Regions from separate parts of the Mesorhizobium sp. NPDC059025 genome, predicted to be linked through region 2. Evidence: predicted binding sites of a transcription regulator. Region 2 holds the regulator's gene; the other holds the start of a gene.
What was found. Region 2 encodes LexA, which represses DNA repair genes until DNA is damaged. Its sites were predicted from a motif close to TGTTCNNNNTGTGTTCNG; they were not measured.
Positions count from the first base shown of each region.

Region 1: the regulator LexA is predicted to act here: its motif matches at 8,209-8,226, upstream of uvrA (excinuclease ABC subunit UvrA).

Region 1 is NZ_JBHYIM010000001.1:448,422-459,805, reverse strand. Features, by position in the region: gene gyrA (DNA gyrase subunit A) at 1-754, opposite strand, end outside; gene ACFWYE_RS02135 (helix-turn-helix transcriptional regulator) at 987-1,877, opposite strand; gene ACFWYE_RS02130 (hypothetical protein) at 1,962-2,489, shown strand; gene ACFWYE_RS02125 (VOC family protein) at 2,530-2,907, shown strand; gene ACFWYE_RS02120 (MarC family protein) at 2,980-3,609, shown strand; gene ACFWYE_RS02115 (OsmC family protein) at 3,648-4,073, opposite strand; gene ACFWYE_RS02110 (5'-methylthioadenosine/S-adenosylhomocysteine nucleosidase) at 4,103-5,023, opposite strand; gene ssb (single-stranded DNA-binding protein) at 5,088-5,630, opposite strand; gene ACFWYE_RS02100 (ArsR/SmtB family transcription factor) at 5,867-6,181, shown strand; gene ACFWYE_RS02095 (SRPBCC domain-containing protein) at 6,178-6,627, shown strand; gene ACFWYE_RS02090 (ATP-dependent Clp protease proteolytic subunit) at 6,645-7,250, shown strand; gene ACFWYE_RS02085 (hypothetical protein) at 7,331-7,618, shown strand; gene uvrA (excinuclease ABC subunit UvrA) at 8,370-11,291, shown strand; gene ACFWYE_RS02075 (DUF302 domain-containing protein) at 11,288-11,384, shown strand, end outside.
Region 2 is NZ_JBHYIM010000001.1:705,827-717,210, forward strand. Features, by position in the region: gene ACFWYE_RS03425 (ComEC/Rec2 family competence protein) at 1-2,068, shown strand, start outside; gene lexA (transcriptional repressor LexA) at 2,095-2,817, opposite strand; gene ACFWYE_RS03435 (LysR family transcriptional regulator) at 3,012-3,899, opposite strand; gene ACFWYE_RS03440 (antibiotic biosynthesis monooxygenase) at 4,015-4,365, shown strand; gene glp (gephyrin-like molybdotransferase Glp) at 4,629-5,834, opposite strand; gene moaC (cyclic pyranopterin monophosphate synthase MoaC) at 5,834-6,319, opposite strand; gene trpC (indole-3-glycerol phosphate synthase TrpC) at 6,322-7,134, opposite strand; gene trpD (anthranilate phosphoribosyltransferase) at 7,151-8,161, opposite strand; gene ACFWYE_RS03465 (SurA N-terminal domain-containing protein) at 8,158-10,053, opposite strand; gene tpiA (triose-phosphate isomerase) at 10,173-10,940, shown strand; gene secG (preprotein translocase subunit SecG) at 11,082-11,384, shown strand, end outside.

The DNA.
Region 1 (11,384 bases), 260 kb from region 2:
CGCGCATGACAACCGAACCACGGCCGGTCGAGTAGGCATTGTAGATGCCGGTGCGGCCAAGGATCAGGCCACCGGTCGGGAAGTCCGGACCGGGGATGATCTCCATCATCTCGGTGAGGTCGATGGCCGGATTTTCCATGACGGCGATGGCGCCGTTGCAGACTTCCACCAGATTATGCGGCGGAATGTTCGTGGCCATGCCGACGGCGATACCGCCAGCACCGTTGACCAGCAGCGCCGGAAAACGCGCAGGCAGAACACGCGGCTCCTGCCCCGATGCGTCGTAGGTATCCTGGAAGTCGACGGTATCCTTGTCGATATCCTCCAGCAACTCATGCGCGACCTTGGTCAGGCGCGATTCCGTGTAGCGCATGGCCGCCGGTGGATCGCCGTCGATCGAGCCGAAATTGCCCTGCCCGTCGATGAGCGGCACGCTCATCGACCAATCCTGAGCCATGCGTACCAAGGCGTCGTAGATAGAAGCGTCACCGTGCGGGTGGTACTTACCCATCACGTCGGCGACCGGGCGCGCCGACTTCACATACTTGCGGTTCCAGTGATAGCCGCTCTCATGCGAGGCAAACAGGATGCGCCGGTGCACCGGCTTCATGCCGTCGCGCACATCGGGCAGCGCTCGGCTGACGATCACGCTCATGGCGTAATCGAGATAGCTGCGCTGCATCTCCTCGATAATGGAAATCGGTTCGATGCCGGAAGGGCCGTCCGGCCCTTGTGGTGTATTCTGGTCGGTCAAAATAGATCGCAATCAGCTGGGAATCACTGACTTCTTATATAGGAAAGCCGCGCCATTCTCCAATGCGAGGGCGCGGTTTTTCGCCACGCAACCGATGTTTTCCAGTGCTTATTTTTCAAGTTATTTCAAATAGATAGACAGATCGAAGAAACACGGCGCGAATGGCGTCCGGCAGATTGTGGCGGCGGTGTGAAATACGCTGGTCGATTGCCGCCGCGTCAACCGCGAAATCTCACCCGCGACAACCTGAGGTCGTGAGGGATTTTGCTTCCCGGGCGTATAGCCGGCGCAATTCCGCACCAGGCTTGCCGGAGAGCCTGTATCGGCTTGGCGTTTGCCCCATGACCTTTCGGAAACGGCGATTGAAGGTCGACAGATCGCCGAAACCCGCCTCGAAGGCGATCTCCGAAACAGCGTCTCGGGAGATCCGCAGCCGGACGGCGGCACGATGCAGCCTTGTCCGCAGCAGAAACTGATACGGGGTCATGCCAACGATCGCGCGAAACGAGCGCAGGAAATGGTATGGGCTGGTCGCGGCTCGGTCCGCCAATGCGGACAGCGAGAGATGCTCGTCGCCCCGGCTCTCGATGAGACGGATCGCTTCGGCGACGCGCTTTTCATCACGTTGGTTGGTCTTTGCCGGCCTTCCCGGCAATCCCGTCAGCATGGTCAGCGTGGCACCTGCCAGCCGGAGCGCGACTTCCTCGAGTTCGTCGGCATCGCCTTCACGGCGTGCGACCTCGGTATCCGCGAGGAGCGCGGGAAGCTCCGGGCATGCCGGCAGCTTCGGCGCATCGAATCCGCGATGCTTCGCTCCGGGCACATCGACCAGAACGTCCTCCAGCATCTCGGGCGAAAACTGAAAGGACAGGCAACGATCACCGCTGCTGTGGTCATGCCCGCATTCGAAACATGTCCTCGCATTGCCCAGCAGCAGGGCGCCCGGCGTCATCACCGCCGTTCCTTGCTGCGAGCGATAGCGGAAAGTGCCGCTCGCAACGACTGCGATACAGAACGAGCCGTGCTCTTCCTCGAAAGGCCGTTCGCCAGCCGTCGCAGTGCAGACAATGTCGGCCACGCTCCATCCGGCTTTCCTGGCAAGGATCCGCACCTGCTGGCTCATGACCGCGATTTAGCAATTTTTCCCAAGCCCGGACAGCCGGCAAGCGCTACGCCGGCCATATCTCCTGACAGGTTTGAGGTCGCCATGCATCACCCGAACTCCTTCTCCGAAGCCCTGCAAGCGCCAGGCCCCTTCGCTGCCCACGCAGACAAGCTCGCGCTCTACGGTCGCTTTGTCGGAGCATGGAGCTTCGATGCAAAACGCTGGACCGATGACGGCAAGCTGCTGACTGGCCACGGCGAGATCCATTTCGGCTGGGCACTGGAGGGACGTGCCATCCAGGACGTCTGGATACTGCCTGCGCGCAACGCAGGACCTTCGCCGGAGCTCGGCCCCTGGACGTTCTACGGCACGACGCTGCGGATCTACGACCCCGGTATCGATGCCTGGCACATCCTGTGGAGCGATCCGCGCACGCAATACCACAGCCGACAGACCGGCCGCGCTGAAGGGGCGGACATCGTCCAGATCGGCGGCGATGGCAGCGGAACACGGACACGCTGGCGCTTCACCGAAATCACCGACAACTCATTTCGCTGGCTTGGGGAACGGGCGGACGGCGAAGGAGACTGGAACCTGCAAGTTGAATTCCTGGCACGACGCGCCGCGTGACGTCCTTATCCCATCAATACAAACTCAAACGAGGTTCAAAATGCTCGACCATGTCTCGATCGGCGTCGCCGACCCCTCCCGCTCCAAGACTTTCTATGACGCGGTTCTGTCGCCGCTCGGCTATTCGTGCCTCAGCGAATCCGTGGGGTCGCTAGGTTATGGCGGCGATCAGATCTCACTGTGGATTCTCGAGGTCGCACGACCGGTTCCAGCCGATATGGGATCGGGGCTTCACTTCTGTTTTGCCGCGCCAACTCACGACAGTGTCCGCGCCTTCCACGCGGCAACCCTTGCTCATGGCGGCAACGACAACGGCAAAGCGGGCCTGCGCGCCGACTATGGCGATAGCTATTTCGCGGCCTTCGCCATCGATCCGGACGGCTATCGCATAGAGGCCTGTTGCGGCTCAGGCAGCTGACCGACTGAGCGTTGGCAACTTCCCCATATTCGCGCTACCAATGGCCTGGTTGTCGCGAGAGAGGGGAACGGCATGCCGAGCTACGAAAGCCTGTTCAACGCCTTCGTGACACTGCTCGTGACCATCGACCCGCCGGGACTCGCCCCGCTTTTCCTTGCCGTGACGCGCGGCATGAATCGTGAGCAGCGAAGCCAGGTATCCGTTCGCGCCTCGATCATCGGCTTTCTGGTCATCGCGCTGTTTGCGGTGGCAGGCGCCTCGATCCTTTCGGTGTTCGGCATCACATTGCCTGCTTTCCGCGTAGCCGGCGGCTTCCTGCTGTTCTTCATCGCCTTCGAGATGGTTTTCGAGCGCCGGCAGGACCGCAAGGAAAAAAGCGCGGATGTGGCGATCACCAAGGATCACATCCACAACATCGCGGCTTTCCCGCTGGCGATCCCGCTGATCGCAGGCCCCGGCGCCATTTCGGCCACCGTCCTGCTGTCCAGTTCGTTCCAAGGCCTTGGAGGGCAGCTGGCGCTGCTCGGCATCATCCTCGCCTGCCTGCTCATCACCTATCTGGTGTTCGTGCTGGCGGAGCGCATCGACGGCATTCTCGGCCAGACCGGGCGCTCGATCCTGACCCGGCTGCTCGGCGTGATCCTTGCCGCGCTCGCCGTCCAGTTCGTGGCCGACGGTATCAAGGCTCTGGCAGCGAGCTGACCGACCCAACGTACAATCGCACTGCCTTGCAGGCTGCCTCAGCCGGCAGCGGTATCGACCACCTCGAAATCGTGGGTAACGGTCGCCGTCTTGCCCATCATGATCGAGGCCGAGCAGTATTTTTCCGCCGACAGCTGAACCGCCCGCTTGACCTTGTCGTGTGACAGTCCCTTGCCTTTGACGATGAAGTGCATGTGAATGCGCGTGAACACCTTCGGATCGGTCGCTGCACGATCGGAATCGAGTTCCACGACACAATCCTCGACCTGCTCGCGCCCCTTTTCGAGGATGTGCACAACGTCGATGGCCGAACAGCCGCCCGTACCGATCAAAAGCAGTTCCATGGGGCTCGGGCCGGGTGTCTTGCCGTCATCGCCATGCGTCGTGCCCAGAACCAGCTTGTGGCCACTGCCGGACTCGCCCACGAATGTGCGACCCTCGACCCATTTGATCCGCGCCTTCATCCCTGCTTCCCTGTCTCTTCGCGTCCGTCCTACGGCATTTCGGCCAGCAATGCCTTGACGACATTGGCTGAATTCGTTGACGCCAGTGCCATGAAAGTCGCCATCTGATTGGCGCCTTCTCCACCGCCGGCGAGGTCCGACAGGCTGCGCACCGCCAGGAACGGAACGTTGTTGCTGTAGGTCACATGTGCGACCGCGGCACTTTCCATGTCGAGCACCTTGGCATCGAATGTCTTGTGCACATAGTCACGAAATTCGGCATTGTCGACGAAAGCCTGGCCGGAAACACCATTGCCGCCGACGATGATCTTCGGCGGGCTGGCAAGGCATTTGTTCTCGGGTGCACAGGCCTGCAGCTCCAGCCTGGCAGCGACCTTGCGGGCAGCGTCGAGCAAGGCCGGATCGGACGGGAACCAGAATTTCGTCTCTTCGGCGGTATCGCCCTGCCTGGTAACCGTCACAGAGCGCGGCACGATCATGCCGTAGCCCGCAAACTGATCCTTCGGGATGAAGGGCGGAATTTCGTAACCGTCGCCGACCTTGCGGGCGAAAACCGCTTCCAGATATTCGCCCCACTGATCGGCGACGACGACATCGCCGATGCTGAGGGCCGGGTCGACGCCGCCGGCAATGCCGGAAAACACCACGGACGTCACGACAAACCGGTCGAGCGCCACCTGCATGGTCATGGCCGCATTGACCATGCTGACGCCACTCAGGAACAGCACGACGTCCTTACCGGCCAGCTTGCCGATGATGAACTGGCGGCCGTTGATCTCGTGTTCGGTTCGATCCGACAGATCGGCCTGCAGCGCCATCCATTCAGGTGGGAAGGCCGACACGACCGCGATGCGCGGCTTGTCATCGAGCCGCTCCGCAGCCGAAACGGCAGCGGACAACATGGTGAAGAACAGCAGGCCGATCGCAATCAGGCGTGCGAATGCACTCATGCCGTAGCTCATCGCCGGATCACCAGGTCATGTCTGTGGGCTGGGGAATTCCGCCCATCAGCAATCAGAACGGGATTTCATCGTCCAGTTCGCGCGAACCGCCACCGCCGCCACCGCGATTGCCGTTTCCACCGCCAAAGCCGCCACCAGCCGAGCCGCGGCCGCCACCGCCACCGAAGTCGCTCGGGCCGGACTGGCCAAAGCTGTCGCGGTTGCCACCGGAATAACCGACCTGGCCACCTTCGCCCTGCCCGCCACGCGCGTCGAGCATCTGCAATTCGCCCCGGAATTTCTGCAGCACGACTTCGGTCGTATAACGCTCCTGGCCGCTCTGGTCCTGCCATTTACGGGTCTGCAACTGACCCTCGACATAAACCTTCATGCCCTTCTTCAGATACTGCTCGGCCACCTTGGCGAGCTGGTCATTGAAGATGACGACGTTGTGCCACTCGGTCTTTTCCTTGCGTTCGCCCGAGTTCTTGTCGCGCCAGCTTTCCGAGGTGGCGATACGGATGTTGACGACCGGCTCACCCGAGTTCAGCCGGCGGATTTCGGGATCCGCACCCAGATTCCCCACCAGAATGACCTTGTTGACGCTGCCAGCCATCACACTTCTCCGCGCTCGTCCGAAACCAGAATTCTCGCCGCACCATATAGGCTGAGGAACCTGCCCGCCTCCACGGACATGCCTTTCCCACAACGTTTTTTGTTCTATTTCTGTTCTAGTTCCCGCACTGGCTATTTGTCAAGGAATGTCAGCAAAAGTGCCGGCCTGGCTTCATTTCAGGTCCTCGCCCCGAGAAGGCTCTTGCCAAACCAATAAGTATCCACTTATGTTTTGGTATGATCGAATCCGAAATCTTCAAGGCCCTGGCCGACCCGACACGGCGCGCGCTGTTTGAACGGCTGGTCGACGACGAGATGACCGTCTCTGAACTGCGCGCCGGCACGCCGGTGTCCCAACCGGCGGTCTCCCAGCATCTTGCCGTGCTGCGCGGCGCCGGGCTGGTGAGAGAACGCCGTGTCGGCCGCAATGCCTTTTACCGAGCCGCCCCGGAAGGATTATCGCCGCTGCTCACCTGGATCGAACGCTACCGCACCTTCTGGCCTGATCGCATCGAAAGGCTGAAGACCGTGTTGAAGGAGATGGATCAATGACCTCGCCCAGCCGCGATGACATCGTTGTTGAATGCGATCTGCCGGAAGCGCCAGAAAAAGTTTGGCGCGCACTCACCGAGCCGGACATCGTCGCGGCCTGGTTGCTGCCGAACGACATCAGGAGCGAAACCGGGCAGCGATTTTCGCTCGGCGCCGAGGGCCGCATCGCCTGCACGGTGCTTGAGGCGGAACCTGGCCGCCTGCTGCGCTATTCCTGGCGCGAAACAGGCGGATCCGGTGCGGGAGAGGGGTTCGACAGTGTCGTCACCTTCGAACTGACACATGCCGCCGACGGCGGCACGCATTTGCGTGTCGTGCATGACGGCTTTGTCTCAACGGCCGCCTGCAACATGTCCGAAGCGGGCTGCAGCGTCGCCGTCGATGCGCCCAAGCCCACCAGAATTTTCACTGCGGCCAACACGCCGCAATGGCGCATGGCCGCCTGAACGGGAGGAATCAACATATGTCCGGTGTCGCCAATCTTGTGCCGATGGTGATCGAGCAGTCGAGCCGCGGCGAGCGTGCTTTCGACATCTTCTCCCGGCTGCTGCGTGAACGCATCATCTTCGTCAACGGCCAGATAGAGGACAACATGGCCGCCATCATCTGCGCGCAATTGCTGTCGCTGGAGGCGGACAATCCGGACAAGGAGGTGTCGCTCTACATCAACTCACCCGGCGGCGTGGTCAGTTCCGGCTTCGCCATCTACGACACGATGCGTTACATCTCCTGCCCGGTGTCGACAGTCTGCATGGGCTTTGCGGCTTCGATGGGTTCGTTCCTGCTGATGGCTGGAGACCCGGGCAGGCGCATCGCGCTCCCCAACAGCAAGATCGTGCTGCATCAACCGCTGGGCGGCTTCCAGGGCCAGGCCTCGGACATCCAGCGGCACGCCGAGGACATCCTGAAAACCAAGCGGCAGATGATTGATCTCTATGCCCAGCACTGCGGGCGCACGGTCGAGGACGTCGAGAACACGCTCGACCGAGACCACTTCATGAACGCGGAGGAAGCCAGGGCATGGGGCCTGGTCGACCATGTCTACGACACGCGCAAACGGGCGGCCTAGGACAGCCAGATCGTCGTCCATCCAATCCGATGGATCGATGGGCACTGGTCGTCACGGGTCAAGACGCCTATGTTAGCACTATGACCATCGCCCGCCTCTCGCCATCATCGTGTCTGACTGCACTTGCAGTTGCCCTTTTTTCGACAGCGACAGGATTTGCCGGGGAAGCCGGCAAGCAGGCTGCAAAGCCCCTGCCCGGCGTCAATGGCGGCTACAGCATCGTCAAACCAGCCACACCGCAACCGGAGCCGGACGATTATGATCCAGCCTCCGGCCGCCAGTTCAAGGTTGGCAACACGGACGTCCGCATTTCCGGCTCGGTGATCGTGGATGTCGGTGCAGGCAACCTTCCTGCCCCACGCCGGTAGTCCAAGCAAAATCCGGCGATCCGTACCTCCGACAGCCGTGTTGTCGGCGCGACCTGCCGCAAATCGCAGATATCGCCGAGCGCGTATCACCTCAAAAGAACAGCCCCGCCGCTGCGCCTTGGCATGCGGACGGGGCTTTTTAGGGCTTTACCCAGTTTTTCCGGGAGCGTTTTACCGGCTTTGGGTTTCGGGTGCTTCGCGGCTCGCGGCCGACGACCCGACTAATGGTCTCTGATTGTAAGGGGATCGGCAGGTCACGGTTTGCGCGGGAAAGGCTCCGCCTTTCCTGACACCTATGCCCGCCGTGGCTCCAACGACAGATGGAGCCTGAAGGGACTGTCCGGTGGGGTCATGCCTCGCTCCTGTTGCTGGTTGCTCTTGCCGTCTGCCCGAACTCTCACTCGTTTTGGTCTGCGGCGCCTCGCAGACCGCCTTCCGGCTCGAGGATCGCCACGGGGCGATCGGTTCAGGCGACGGCTAACCTTGCGCCTTCACTTCCGCAGCGTCAACCGGCGGCCGGGCGATTACGGAAATTGTGATCGGAACGGTCCGGAACGTCACGTTCTGCTGACATCGCATTGTCAGGAGCGCGTTCAGCCTTTGTTCTTTTTTGCTTGCCCGCTCGCGCGAAAGGCGGTTAAACGCTCAAAGTAGCCGGAGAGTCTCGATCTCGCGGTGAAAATACCCATATGAGCGGGCGGCGGCTGGGTTCGCCAATCCGAAACATTGCAAGCTGAGGCGGCGGAGCGGCATGGCCGACCATAAGTACATTTCCATTCGCGGCGCGCGCGAACACAATCTGAAGAACGTCGACCTGGATCTGCCGCGTGACAGTCTCGTGGTGATGACCGGCTTGTCCGGTTCAGGCAAATCGTCTCTCGCCTTCGACACCATTTATGCCGAAGGGCAGCGCCGCTACGTCGAAAGCCTTTCGGCCTATGCCCGCCAGTTCCTGGAGATGATGCAGAAGCCGGACGTCGACCAGATCGATGGTCTGTCGCCCGCCATCTCGATCGAGCAGAAGACGACGTCGCGCAACCCGCGTTCGACCGTCGGCACCGTTACCGAAATCTACGACTACATGCGCCTGCTTTTCGCGCGCGTGGGCGTGCCCTACTCGCCGGCCACCGGCCTGCCGATCGAGAGCCAGACCGTTTCGCAGATGGTCGATCGCGTGCTGACCCTGGAGGAAGGCACCCGCCTCTACATCACGGCGCCAATGGTGCGTGGACGCAAGGGCGAATACAAGAAGGAGTTGCTGGAGCTCCAGAAGAAGGGCTTCCAGCGCGTCAAGGTCGACGGCACTTTCTATGAGATCGCCGATGTCCCGGCGCTCGACAAGAAGTACAAGCACGACATCGACGTCGTCGTCGACCGCATCGTCGTGCGTGCCGATCTCGCCACGCGCCTGGCCGACTCCATGGAAACGGCACTGAAGCTGGCCGAAGGACTCGCCGTTGCGGAATTCGCCGATCGGCCGCTGCCCGCGGAGGCCACGGCAGAAGAATCCGCTTACAAATCCAAGAACGAGACGCACGAACGTATCCTGTTTTCGGAAAAGTTCGCCTGCCCGGTTTCCGGATTCACCATCCCGGAAATCGAGCCGCGGCTGTTCTCCTTCAATAACCCGTTCGGCGCCTGTCCGACCTGCGATGGCCTTGGCAGCCAGCGCGCCATCGACGAAAACCTGGTTGTGCCGGACGACAATGTGACCTTGCGCGACGGCGCGGTGGCACCGTGGGCGAAATCGACCTCGCCCTACTATTCTCAGACGCTGGAAGCGCTGGGCAAGGTCTATGACTTCAAGCTTGGCGACAAGTTCAAGGATCTGAGGGAAGACGCCAGGCAGGCCATCCTGCGCGGCACCGGCGAGCGCGAAGTCACTTTCAACTATGACGACGGCCTGCGCTCCTACAAGACCACCAAGACCTTCGAGGGTGTGATACCCAACCTCGAGCGGCGCTGGAAGGAGACGGAATCGGCATGGATGCGCGAAGAAATCGAGCGCTTCATGGCTGCCACGCCGTGCCCTGCCTGCGGCGGCTATCGATTGAAGCCCGAAGCGCTGGCCGTGAAAATCGCCGGCAGACATATTGGTGAAGTGACGGAGCTGTCGATCCGCAAGGCCGACCTGTGGTTCAATGAACTGCCGACGCAGCTCAACGAAAAACAGAATGAAATCGCCATCCGTATCCTGAAGGAAATCCGCGAGCGGCTGCGTTTCCTCAACGATGTCGGCCTCGACTACCTGACGCTGTCGCGCAATTCCGGTACGCTCTCCGGCGGTGAAAGCCAGCGTATCCGCCTCGCCTCGCAGATCGGCTCGGGTCTTACCGGCGTGCTTTATGTGCTGGACGAGCCTTCGATCGGCCTGCATCAGCGCGACAATGCACGTCTGCTGGAAACGCTGAAACACCTGCGCGACATCGGCAATACGGTGATCGTCGTCGAACATGACGAGGATGCGATCCTGACTGCCGACTATGTTGTCGACATAGGACCGGCAGCAGGCATCCATGGCGGCCGCATCATCGCCCAGGGCACGCCGCGCGAAGTCATGGCCAACCCGGCCTCCATCACCGGCAAATATCTTTCCGGAGAGCTCGAGGTTGCGACGCCCGCCGAACGACGCCCCGGCAAGAAGGGCAAGCGCGTCAAGGTTGTCGGTGCCCGCGGCAACAATCTGAAGAATGTGACCGCCGAGTTCCCGCTCGGCACCTTCACGGCGGTAACCGGTGTCTCTGGTGGCGGCAAGTCCACCTTCCTGATCGAGACATTGTTCAAGGCCGCCTCGCGCCGCATCATGGGTTCGCGTGAACATCCTGCCGAGCATGACCGCATCGAGGGCCTGGAGTTCCTCGACAAGGTCATCGATATCGACCAGAGCCCGATCGGCCGCACGCCGCGCTCCAATCCGGCGACCTATACCGGCGCCTTCACGCCGATCCGCGACTGGTTCGCCGGCCTTCCGGAAGCCAAGGCGCGCGGCTATCAGCCCGGCCGCTTCTCCTTCAACGTCAAGGGTGGCCGCTGTGAGGCATGCCAGGGTGATGGCGTCATCAAGATCGAGATGCACTTCCTGCCGGACGTTTATGTCACCTGCGACGTCTGCCATGGCAAGCGCTACAACCGCGAAACGCTGGACGTCACTTTCAAGGGCAAGTCGATCGCCGATGTGCTCGACATGACCGTTGAGGAAGGCGTCGAGTTCTTTGCGGCGGTGCCTGCTGTGCGCGACAAGCTGATAACGCTCAATCAGGTTGGCCTCGGCTATATCCACATCGGCCAGCAGGCCACCACGCTTTCGGGTGGCGAGGCGCAGCGCATCAAGCTCGCCAAGGAACTGTCCCGCAAGGCGACCGGCAAGACGCTCTACATCCTCGATGAGCCGACCACAGGCTTGCATTTCCACGATGTGAAGAAACTCCTGGAAGTGCTTCATGAGCTGGTCGACCAGGGCAACACGGTGATCGTCATCGAACACAATCTCGAGGTCATCAAGACTGCCGACTGGGTGCTCGACCTCGGCCCTGAGGGCGGTGACGGCGGCGGTGAGCTCGTTGCCTCCGGCACGCCGGAGGATATCGTCGCGGAACCACGCAGCTACACCGGCCAGTTCCTGAAGGAACTGCTGGAACGTCGGCCGAAAGGCAAACGAGAGGCCGCCGAGTGAGCGGCAGCCAGGGCATCGTCTCCGTCGAGAGCCGGTTCGGGGTAACCGAAACGCTCGATCGGCTGGCGGAAACCGTGACCAGGCTGGGTCTCC
Region 2 (11,384 bases):
CTTCCTCGTGCTCGGTATCCTTGCCGGCAAGGTCGAGACGTGGCGCATGCCGAGCAACGTACTGGGAGCACAGGTGTCGACCAGGGTGACAGGCCGCGTCATTTCAGTCGAGCCGATGGCCAGTGGACGCACGCGGCTGACGCTCGACGTCATCGGTACTGAAAAGCCCAAGCTACGCTATCAGCCGGAGCGGGTGCGGCTTTCGGCTTTGGCAATGCCGGCCGAAATCCGCGCCGGGTCGATCGTTTCCGGCTATGCCCGGCTGATGCCGCCAGCCGGTCCGGTGCGGCCCGGCGGCTATGATTTTTCTTTCGAAAGCTATTTCGACGGGATCGGCGCGACTGGGTTCTTCATGGGCAAGCCGAAGCTTGAACCCCTGGAGAAGGTACCTGCATCGCTGCCCACTCGGCTGTCGGTGGCCGTCGAGACCGCACGCGAAACGATCGCGGATCGCATTCGCGCTTCGATTGGTGGGCCTGAGGGCGAGATCGCCGCGGCACTGATTGTCGGCGTGCGCGCCGGCATTCCGAACTCCGTCAACGAAGCCATGCGAAGGACGGGTATCTATCACATCATCTCGATATCCGGCCTGCACATGGCACTCGTCGCAGGAACCGTGATGTTACTGCTGCGCGGCGCTTTCGCGTTGTTTCCGGATTTCTCAGCGCGCCGGCCGGTCAAGAAATATGCTGCGTTCGCAGCCATTTGTTCGATTTCCGCATATCTCGCGATCTCCGGGGTGGTGGTCGCGGCGGAGCGTAGTTTCATCATGCTGTCGGTGATGCTGATTGCGGTGCTGTTCGACCGAGCGGCGCTGTCGATGCGCAACCTGGCCATCTCGGCGATGATCGTGATCCTGACCGCGCCGCATGAAGTGGTCGGTCCGTCTTTCCAAATGTCGTTCGCCGCGACTGCCGCCTTGATCGGCGCGTATGCGGCTTGGGCGCAACGGCGCGAAGTCATGCCTACCCCGGCACCGCTGGCACGCTCGTTCACCGGCTTTCTCGCGCACAAGTCGCTGATTGCGGTTGCTGGCATGGCTGCAACCTCGATCATCGCCGGCCTTGCCACGGCGCTGTTCGCGGTCTGGCATTTCCAGCGGGTCTCACCCCTGAGTTTGTTCGCCAACCTGGCGGTGATGCCAGTGGTTTCGTTTGTCATGCTGGCTGCCGTTCTCAGCGCGATTGCCATGCCGTTTGGCGCCGATGAACCGTTTCTCTATGCGATGGGCAAGGGACTGACGGTGATGATGGTGATCGCGGACTGGATTTCGCAGCGCTCCCCGGTCGACGGGGTTGGCCTTGTCTCGACGCAATCGGTGCTCTTCATTGCCGTGGCGCTTGCCATCGGTGCGATGGCGACGACATGGCTACGTTTGCTGGCATTGCCCTTTGTGCTGGCCGGTCTGATAGCGATGGGCAATGTAGAAACGCCCGATGTGTTGATCTCGGAGGACGCACGGCTCGTTGCCCTGCCAGTCGGCGATGACAAACTCGCTGTCAGCCGGGCACGACCCAATCCCTTCACGCTCGACAACTGGCGCCGGGCGCTCAACGTAGAGACGACGGTCTTGCCAGAAGATGTTTCGAGTGACGTCGAACTGACTGTCGAAAATGCACTCGACATGCCGCTTGGCACGCCATTCCTGTGCACTCGCCAGCTGTGCTTCGCTCGCCATCCATCTGGGGCTGTCGTGGTGACGACCGCTCGCATCGATGCAGCCAGATCGGCTTGCGGAGTCGCGGCACTCATTGTGATCGACGATGCGACCGCACCAGATCCCTGCAACGATCCGACTGTGGTGGTGGTCACCAAGCAGGATCTGGCCCGCGTCGGCAGTGCTGCGGTGCGCTTCGATTCCTTGCCAGATAAGCCGGCTAATATCTTGTTCGCGATCGATGCCAAAGATCGACCCTGGCATGTCCAGCGTGAATTTACGCGCGAGGCGAGGGGATTGCCGCCTCGCCTTGAAAACACGCCTAAATCCAAGCCCAAACCGTTGAACTCAAACCACCCCGCCCATTCAGACACACAATTTCCCGGAAAGTCTGTTTCCGGCAATCTGTAGTCGGCTAAATTTGTAGGGTGTCCGGTCTAATAGCGACGGATCAATCCGACCAGTTTACCTTGTACCTTGACCCGATCCGGTCCAAAGATTCGTGTTTCATAGGCAGGATTGGCTGCTTCCAACGCAATCGAGGCGCCCTTGCGACGGAAACGCTTGAGCGTCGCCTCTTCCTCATCGACCAATGCCACGACGATCTCGCCGGGATTGGCCGAATTGGCATTGCGGATGATGACCGTATCGCCATCGAAAATGCCGGCTTCGATCATGGAGTCGCCTTTGACTTCCAGGGCGTAGTGCTCGCCTCCCGAAATCATGTCCGGCGGTACGGAAATCGAATGGGTGCGGTGCTGGATCGCGTCGATCGGTACACCGGCAGCGATGCGTCCCATCACGGGGATGGAAACGGAAGCTGCGACGTCGTCGTCATTGCTAGGCGCCTGCAGGCGTTGCGGCTCCTTGGGTACAGAACGCCCCAGGCTGCCCTGGATGACCGCCGGAGAAAACTTCCTGGCTGCGTTAAGGCCGGGAGCAATCGAATCCGGCAACCGCAGCACTTCCAGCGCGCGAGCCCGGTTCGGCAATCGGCGGATGAAGCCACGTTCCTCCAGAGCAGTTATTAGCCTGTGGATTCCTGACTTGGAGGCCAGGTCCAGCGCCTCTTTCATTTCGTCGAAAGAAGGGGGGATTCCGCTTTCCTTCAGCCGTTCATGGATGAAGAGCAAAAGCTCATGTTGCTTGCGTGTCAGCATCGCCACCCTCCGTGGAACGGAACCGGAATCAGAAAAACAAACCCGGAACAAACACTATCTGTTCCATTTGTGTTCCGCAACCATTTAAAGTTTAATGAATTTGTTGACGCTTTGTTCAGCCTAGCAAGAAGCCAGGCTGTTCCCTGTTGCCATATCTCCCGTCGCAGAGCAGGCCGAAGGATGCTGCCCTACCCTTACTCGGCAAATAGATTCTCAGCCATGTAGTCCACGAAAACCCGTACTTTGGGCGAGAGATGGCGATTTGTCGGCCACAATATTCGGAACGTACCCGTTTCGCCGAGATAATCCGTCAGCAGCGATACCAACTTGCCTTCGGCCAGTTCTGCAGACACGGCGAACGGCGGCAGACAGGTGATACCGAAGGACCGTTCGGCGAGGTAGATCAGCGGCTCCAGCGTGCTGGCAACGGTGGTCACGGGAAGATCGAGTTTCAGGTCACAACCGCTGCGCACGAGGGGCCAGGGCTCGAGCCGCCCCGAATTCGCGTAACGATGGTGGAGACAGCGGTGCTTGAGCAGGTCCTCCGGCACTCTGGGCGTACCATGTTCGGCGAGATATTTCGGTGCCGCGACGAGTTTGTGCCGAAAAGTACCGAGTTTGCGGCTTATCAGGCGCGTGTCCCGGATGTCTCCGGTGCGGATCACCGCGTCAAAGCCCTCTTCGATGACGTCGACCAGCTGGTCTGTAAAATCAAGGTCGAGATTGATATCCGGATATTGTTCCATGAAGGCCGATATGGTCGGCATCAACAGCATGCCCGCGAGCGGGAGAGAGACGCGAAGCTGTCCTCGGGGGCTCGCCTGCGATCTCGCAAGCTGGATCTGCGCTTGCTCGTATTCCGATTGAATGCGCCGGCAGGTTTCGAGAAAGAAACTGCCTTCCTCTGTCAGAGCCATACTCCGCGTCGAGCGGTGAAAGAGGCGGGCGCCCATTTCGTTTTCGAGCCGCGCAATCGCCTTGCCGACGGCCGAGGCCGTAAGGCTGAGCCGGCGCGCGGCACCGATAAAGCTACCGGCTTCCGCAACCTGTACGAAGATACCGAGTGGTCCAAGCTTGTCCAATTGCGGAATTTTCTTCGTTATTGATGGGAGAGAATGGGCATTTATCTGCTCATCTGTCCTGAATATCCAGAGGTTGCCGCGGCAAGATCGCCGCAATCGTCAGATGGAGACACTCATGGACAAGCCTACCGCAGCCTTTTCTGCATCTCCTCAGTCAACGACTTTTGTCGTGAACGTCATTCACGCCCATCCAGGAAAGCAGGAGGAGGCGTTTGCTGTCATCCAGGATGTCGTGCACTACGTGGCAGAGCGCAAGGAAGGTTTTCTCTGGAGTACGCTCGCCAAGAGCACCGACGGCGAAACCGTCGTCAATGTCGAAGCAATCCACGGTGCCGGCAATGTCAGCGAGTTTTTCTCCGATCCTGTATTCCTGGAGAAATTCCGGAAGCTCGACACCGTATCGAGAAGCGAATTCCACACCTACACGGTCGATGACCTTGTCTTGCCGAAGCGCGCAGTGAAGTGATCGTCAGATGAACTGCCCGGGGCAGCACTGGATATCCAGTTGTACCACTGCCGCTGACAGCATCGAAAACAGGCGCACCCATCGCTTCAGGTGAGCCGAAAATATCCGGGAGCCAGCGGCGGACAGGAGTCTGAACAGCCCGAACAAAGTGACGTTGTCGGCTCCCGGTATTGTCTCAGAGACCGCATCCTCGGGTCTCGTTCGCACAAAGTCGCCGCAAGAAGACCTTAATTTATTTCGGAACGTGTATCTGCCAGCGACGGTCAGCGCAGCATCAATACGTTGCAGATGGAGCCGGCTTCTGCTGCCGCAGCGTGCGGCGCTCGAATGATCAAGCCGTTGGCCTCCGAGAGAGTCCGGAGCATCGAGGAATCCTGCACGCCAAACGGGGTAGCCCTCAATGTGTCGCCGTCGAGTTCGACCCGGGCACGGATGTAATCCTGACGGCGGTCATTGGCTCCCATGTTGGTGGCGAGCCGCGCTTCGCGGATGTTCTGGCTGAAAGGCCGTCCACCGAGTTGCGCCAGCAGGGGGTTCAGGAAGAGTTGCGAGCAGACCAGACTAGCGACGGGGTTGCCGGGCAGCCCGATGCAGCGGATTGCACCCATGCGGCCGAACATCAGTGGTTTTCCGGGGCGCATGGCGAGCTTCCAGAAATCCAGTGTCATGCCTTCACCGGTCAGGACCTCATGGACGAGATCATGGTCTCCGACAGAAGCACCACCCAGCGTGACGATCACGTTGGCGCCAGCCTCGACCGCCTGCCGTATTGCGGCGGCTATTGCTCCCCTGTTGTCGGGGGCGATGCCAAGGTCCAGTGCACGCGCACCGACGGACTGAGCTGCCGCTGCCACTCCATAGGCATTGGACGAGATGATCTGATCCGGCCCCGGCGTGCTACCAGGTGGAAGCAGCTCGTCGCCGGTGGCGATGATGGCCACCAGAGGGCGGCGCACCACGGCAACGGCCGGATGGTTGGCGGAAGCGGCAAGCGAGAGCGCGGCGGCGTCGAGAACCCGGCCCTTCTTGAGCAATACGTCACCGGCATTGAAGTCCAGGCCTTTGCGACGGACATTACGCCCCTCGGAAGAGGGCTCGTGAACCTCGATCGTGTCGTCGCCGAGGTCGCTTACGTTTTCCTGGATCACGATGGTATCGGCGCCGGTGGGCAGAGGTGCACCTGTAAAGACACGCACCGTCTCGCCGCTGCCGACTGTGCCCCGGAACGCACGGCCGGCTGGTGCGCTGCCGATCACCTTCAACCTGGCCGGCGTTGCTGCGACGTCGGCAGCTTTCGCTGCATAGCCATCCATGGCGGAAGCATCGAAAGGCGGCTGGGTGCGCAGCGCCGCCAGCGGGGCCGCCAGCACCCGGTCAAAGGCGTCCGCCAACGCTACGGTCTCGGCGCCAAGCGGTTCGGCATCGCTCAGCAGCCGCTGTAACGCTTCTTCGACCGGAACCAGCGACATCAGGCGCCCGCCTTGTAGTCTCCGGACTTCCCGCCGGTTTTTTCCACCAGCCTTATGCCGGAGATGGTCATTGCGCGATCCACTGCCTTGGCCATGTCGTAGATGGTGAGACAGGCGACCGAAGCGGCTGTGAGCGCCTCCATCTCGACGCCGGTCTTTCCGGTGACGCGGGCAAGTGCCGTGACCTTCAGGCCAGGCAAGGCGTGGTCCGGTTCGATATCGAGTGAAACCTTGGTCAACAGCAGGGGATGACAGAGCGGGATCAGCTCATGCGCCTTCTTTGCGGCCATAATCCCAGCGATGCGGGCAGTCCCCAGCACATCGCCCTTCTTGGCATTTCCGTCGAGGATCATGGCCAGTGTCGCAGCCTGCATCGAAACACAACCTTCGGCCACCGCTGTGCGCACCGTCTCGGCCTTGTCGCCGACATCGACCATGTGCGCCTCGCCCTGCGCACCAAGATGGGTGAGGGCGTTCCTGGACATCTTCAGACGGCCTCGGCTCTGGCATCGAGGCCGAGCAATTCGCGCGTTGCCGCTGTCACGTCGGCCTGCCGCATCAGGCTCTCGCCGACGAGGAAGGTGCCGATGCCGCTTTTTTCCATGCGGCGGCAGTCGTCATGGGTGAAGATGCCGCTTTCGCTGACCAGCAAGCGATCGGCCGGCACCATCGCCGCCAGCCGTTCTGAGGTTTCGAGACTGGTCTCGAACGTGCGCAGGTTGCGATTGTTGATGCCGAGGAGGCGCGACCTGAGTTTCAGCGCGCGCTCGGTCTCTTTCTCGTCATGCACCTCGACCAGCGCGTCCATGCCGAGCGAAAAAGCGGTATCCTCGAGCTCCGCGGCCAGGCGATCATCGACACTTGCCATGATGATGAGGATCGCGTCGGCGCCCCAGGCGCGCGCTTCGTAAACCTGGTAGGGATCGAACAGGAAGTCCTTCCGCAATGCCGGGAGAGCAACAGCCTCGCGGGCCGAGGTCAGGAACTCCGGCGCGCCCTGGAAAGATGGTGAATCGGTCAGCACCGACAGGCAGGCAGCACCGCCGGCCTGGTATGCCTTCGCGAGGACCGGTGGGTCGAAGTCGGCGCGGATCAATCCCTTGGACGGGCTTGCCTTCTTGATCTCCGCGATCAGCGCAAAGGCGCCGGCAGCGCGCTTGGCTTCGAGTGCGGCCAGGAAACCGCGCGGACGGTCGGCATCGGCGGCACGTGCCTTGATCTCGGCGAGCGGCAGGAGCGCCTTGGCAGCGGCAATCTCTTCGCGCTTGTAAGCTTCGATCTTGCGCAGGATATCGGCCATTGTCGTCGGTCCTGACCTATTCGTTGGAAACCTTGACCAGCGTTTCCAGCACTGCCCTGGCCTTGCCGGAGTCGATGGCTGTCGCGGCCTGTTTCACTCCGTCTTCCAGGGTTGCCGCCCTGCCAGCCACCACCAGGCCCGCACCGGCGTTCATCAGCACAGTATCACGATATGCCCCCGGCGCGCCGGAAAGCAGCTTGCGCAGGGCCTCTGCATTGTAGTTGGCATCACCGCCGCGCAGGTCCTGTTTGGTATGGCGTTTCAACCCGACCATCTCCGGCGTCAGCTTGAAGGTGCGGATTGCGCCGCCAACCAGTTCAGCCACGTCGGTCTCGCCGGTGGTGGTGATTTCGTCATAGCCGTCGCCGTGCGCCACCCAGGCGTGGTCGGCACCCAGTGCCTTCAACGCCTCCGCTACCGGGACGATCCATTCCGGCGCGAACACGCCGACCATCTGGCGGCCGACGCCTGCAGGATTGGAGAGGGGCCCAAGCAGGTTGAAAATCGTGCGGGTGCCAAGTTCGCCGCGCACCGGGCCGACATGTTTCATGGCTGGATGATGTGAGGGCGCGAACATGAAGCCGACGCCAGCCCTGGCAATGCAATCACCGATCGCTTCGGGCGTGAGGTCGATCTTGATGCCGAGGCCGGTCAACACGTCGGCCGAACCAGTCTGTGAGGAGAGGCCACGATTGCCATGCTTGGCCACTGGAACGCCGGCGCCTGCGACGACGAAAGCGGATGCGGTCGAAATGTTGAGCGAATGCGAACCGTCCCCGCCGGTGCCGACGATATCGACCGCGCCGGCTGGGGCCTCTACGCGCAGCATCTTGTCGCGCATGGTTGCGACCGCGCCGGAAATCTCGCTGACGGCTTCGCCACGCACGCGCAGCGCCATCAGGAAGCCGCCGATCTGGCCTGGCGTTGCATCGCCCGACATGATGATGTCAAAGGCTTCGCGCGCTTCCTCGAAGGACAGTATATTGCCCGCCGCAACCTTGGCGATATGAGGCTTCAGAGCACTCATCGGATCTGCTGAGCCTGCTCTATCGCCACCTGGTCAACCTTGACGCTGAACTGCGACTGCAGCTGTGCGACCATTTCTTCCAGCAGGTCATCGGACATGCCGGACGCGAAGGACTTCCTGACGTCGTCGGGAACCGCCGAGGCGTCGGCGGCCGCTGGCTCGAACACTTCCGCCACCTTGAACAGGATCTTGGCGGTACCTGTCGGGGCAGAGACGATGCCGGAGCCACCTTCGGCGACGGCAAAGGCAGCCGTGGTGCCTTCCTTGCCAAAGTCGGCATCGTCGGCTTCACGCTTCAAGCCGCGCTTGGTCTGCTTTTCGAGCTTGAGTTCGCCGGCGACGGTATCGAGGGTGGCTCCTGCCTTGACGCGCTTTTCCAGCTCGTCCGCCTTGGCGGCAAGCCGCTTCTCAGCTTCGGCCTCGGTCCAGTCCGCGACTACCTTCTGCCGCACTTCATCCAAGGTGCGATCACGAGCCGGCGTGACGCCGTTCAATTCGTAAAAGACATAGCCATTGTCGGCGGTGGTCAGCCCCTCATTCTCGATGCCCTGTTCGGCGTCAAATACAGCGCGGATCAGGGACACCGATTCCGGAAGGCCGTTTACGACCGTCCCGTCCGGCCGCTGGCCAGTCCGGTCGATGGCCTCGATCGGGACCACCTTCAACTTCAGCTTGTCGGCGGATTCCTGCATGGTGGAGCCGCCAGCACGCGCATCCTCATAGGAATCGTGTGTATCGAGCAGGATGCGGCTCGCTTCGTTGACGGCCAGTTCCTTGCGGATCTGGTCGGATACTTCGGCGACCGACTTCACCACTTCCGGCTTGATTTCGGTGACGCGGAGCAAGACCGGGCCAAAGGCACCCTTGACGACCGGGCTTACTTCATTGGCCTTGAGTGCGAAGGCGGCTTCCGCCACAGCTTTGTCGGCGATCTTGTCCTTGGCCAGCGTTCCAATCAGCGTGTCGGCGGGTGTCTTGCCTTCGGCAGTCACCAGCTTGTCGAAAGTCGCGCCGCTGCGCAGCGAATCGAATGCCGCGGTTGCAGCTTCCGGTGACTTGAAGACGAGCTGTTCGATCGTGCGGGTCTCGGGTGTCGTGTAGCGGGCCTTGTTCTTCTCGTAGTCGTCCTTGATCTGCTGCTCGGTCACCGCGGAGAGGTCCATGATGTCCTCGGGCTCAAGGCGGACATAGGAGAACTTCCGGTATTCGGGGGCGGCATATTTCTTCTTGTTGGCCTCGAAATAGGCGTTCAGATCGCTGTCGGACGGCGCCGGGATCGGCTCGACCAGCGACTTCGGCAGGACCAGGTAATCGATGGTGCGGTCTTCTCCGCGGTAAAGCGCGACAGCCTTCAGGAACGTATCCGGCGCCTGCATGCCGTCGGAGACAGCTTCGACGATCTGCTGGCGGGTCGCCACCTGCACGCGGTTCTTCAGATAGTCTTCCGGCCGCATGCCGATCTGCCGCAGCACATAGTCGAACAGGCGGCGGTCGAACTGGCCGTTGCCGCCCTTGAAGGCTGGATCGTCACGTGTGAGTTCGGCAACACGATCCTCGGAGAGGCCAAGACCAAGCTTGCGGGCCTGCTCATCCAGCACCGCGCCCGAAACAAGTTGCACGAGCACGCGGTTGTCGACGCCAAGCGCCTTGGCCTGTTCCCGCGTTAGCCGCTGGCCGAACTGCTGTGACATGACATTGAGCTCGCGATCGTAGGCGAGGCGATATTCCGTGACGGAAACGGACGTGCCTCCCGTCGTCAGCACGCTGTGGTGCCCGGCGATCGTGCCCATCATGCGGCTGGAGATGCCCCAAACAGCGAAGCTGACCACCAAGAGGGAGAGCAGGGCTTTCGCGACCCAGGTTCCCGCCGCGCTTCGCAATGTAGAGAGCATGATGATGTCCGTATTTGAAGTAAGCCAAGCGCAATAGCGTCCTTCAAGCCTACTGTCGATTGCTTTGTGGCCTGTTTTTGGTAGGGAAGGCGCGAACAGAACGATCGGAGAACCGCAGAATGACGCCAGGTATACGTCCCCTTGTGGCAGGCAACTGGAAGATGAACGGAACCGGCGCTTCGCTTGGTGAACTGCGTTCGATCGGCCATGGCTTCATGAGCGGCCTGGACACGGAAGCCGATGCGCTTGTCTGCGTCCCGGCGACGCTGCTTTCGCGTGCTGCCGAGGCGGTTGCAGGCACTCCGGTCAAGGTTGGCGGCGAAGATTGCCACGCCAAGGAAAACGGTGCGCATACCGGTGATATCTCAGCGGAGATGCTGAAGGACGCTGGTGCCAGCCATGTCATCGTCGGGCATTCCGAGCGTCGCACCGACCATGGTGAGGACGATGCAACCGTCCACGCCAAGGCGGAAGCGGCCTGGCGCGCCGGTCTTGTCGCGATCATCTGCATAGGCGAGACCCGCGAGCAGCGCGAACAGGGTGCCACACTCGATATCCTTTCCCGTCAGGTAGCCGGTTCGGTACCGGCGAGTGCTACGGCCGTGAATGCTGTCCTGGCCTACGAGCCAGTGTGGGCGATCGGCACCGGCCTGACGCCGACAAGCGGTGATGTCGCCGAAGCACATGCTCATATCCGTGCGAAACTTACCGAAAAGCTCGGCGCAGTCGAAGCGGCGAAGATTCGCATTCTTTATGGCGGTTCGGTCAAACCTTCCAATGCGGTCGAGTTGCTGGGCGTTGCCAATGTCGACGGTGCGCTGGTCGGCGGCGCCAGCCTCAAGGCCGCCGACTTTCTCGGCATCGCCGAGGCGTATCGGAGCCTCTAGGGACGCGGTCGGCGGTTGCAAAGGCGACCCCGATCCCCATATTCGGGTGCCGGGCTTGGAAATGCCACGAAAGCATTGTATGAGCCGCCACCTGTTCACCGGTCGCCGCTGGTGTCCGCGCCAGTTTTGCCAAGGTAGACAATGCAAACCGTCCTGATCGTCATCCATCTCATGATCGTGCTCGCGCTTGTCGGCGTGGTGCTTCTGCAACGCTCGGAAGGCGGCGGTCTCGGCATCGGTGGTGGTTCGGGTTTCATGACCGCGCGTGGTGCGGCCAACGCGTTGACGCGGGCAACCGCGATCCTGGCAGCGGCTTTCTTCGCCACGTCGCTCATCCTTTCGATCTTCGCTCGTTATGGCGGCAAGCCGACCGACTTCCTGGATCGTGCTCCGATCACGCAGCAGACAGGCGGCAAGGGTGTCCTCGACCAGCTTCCCGGCAAC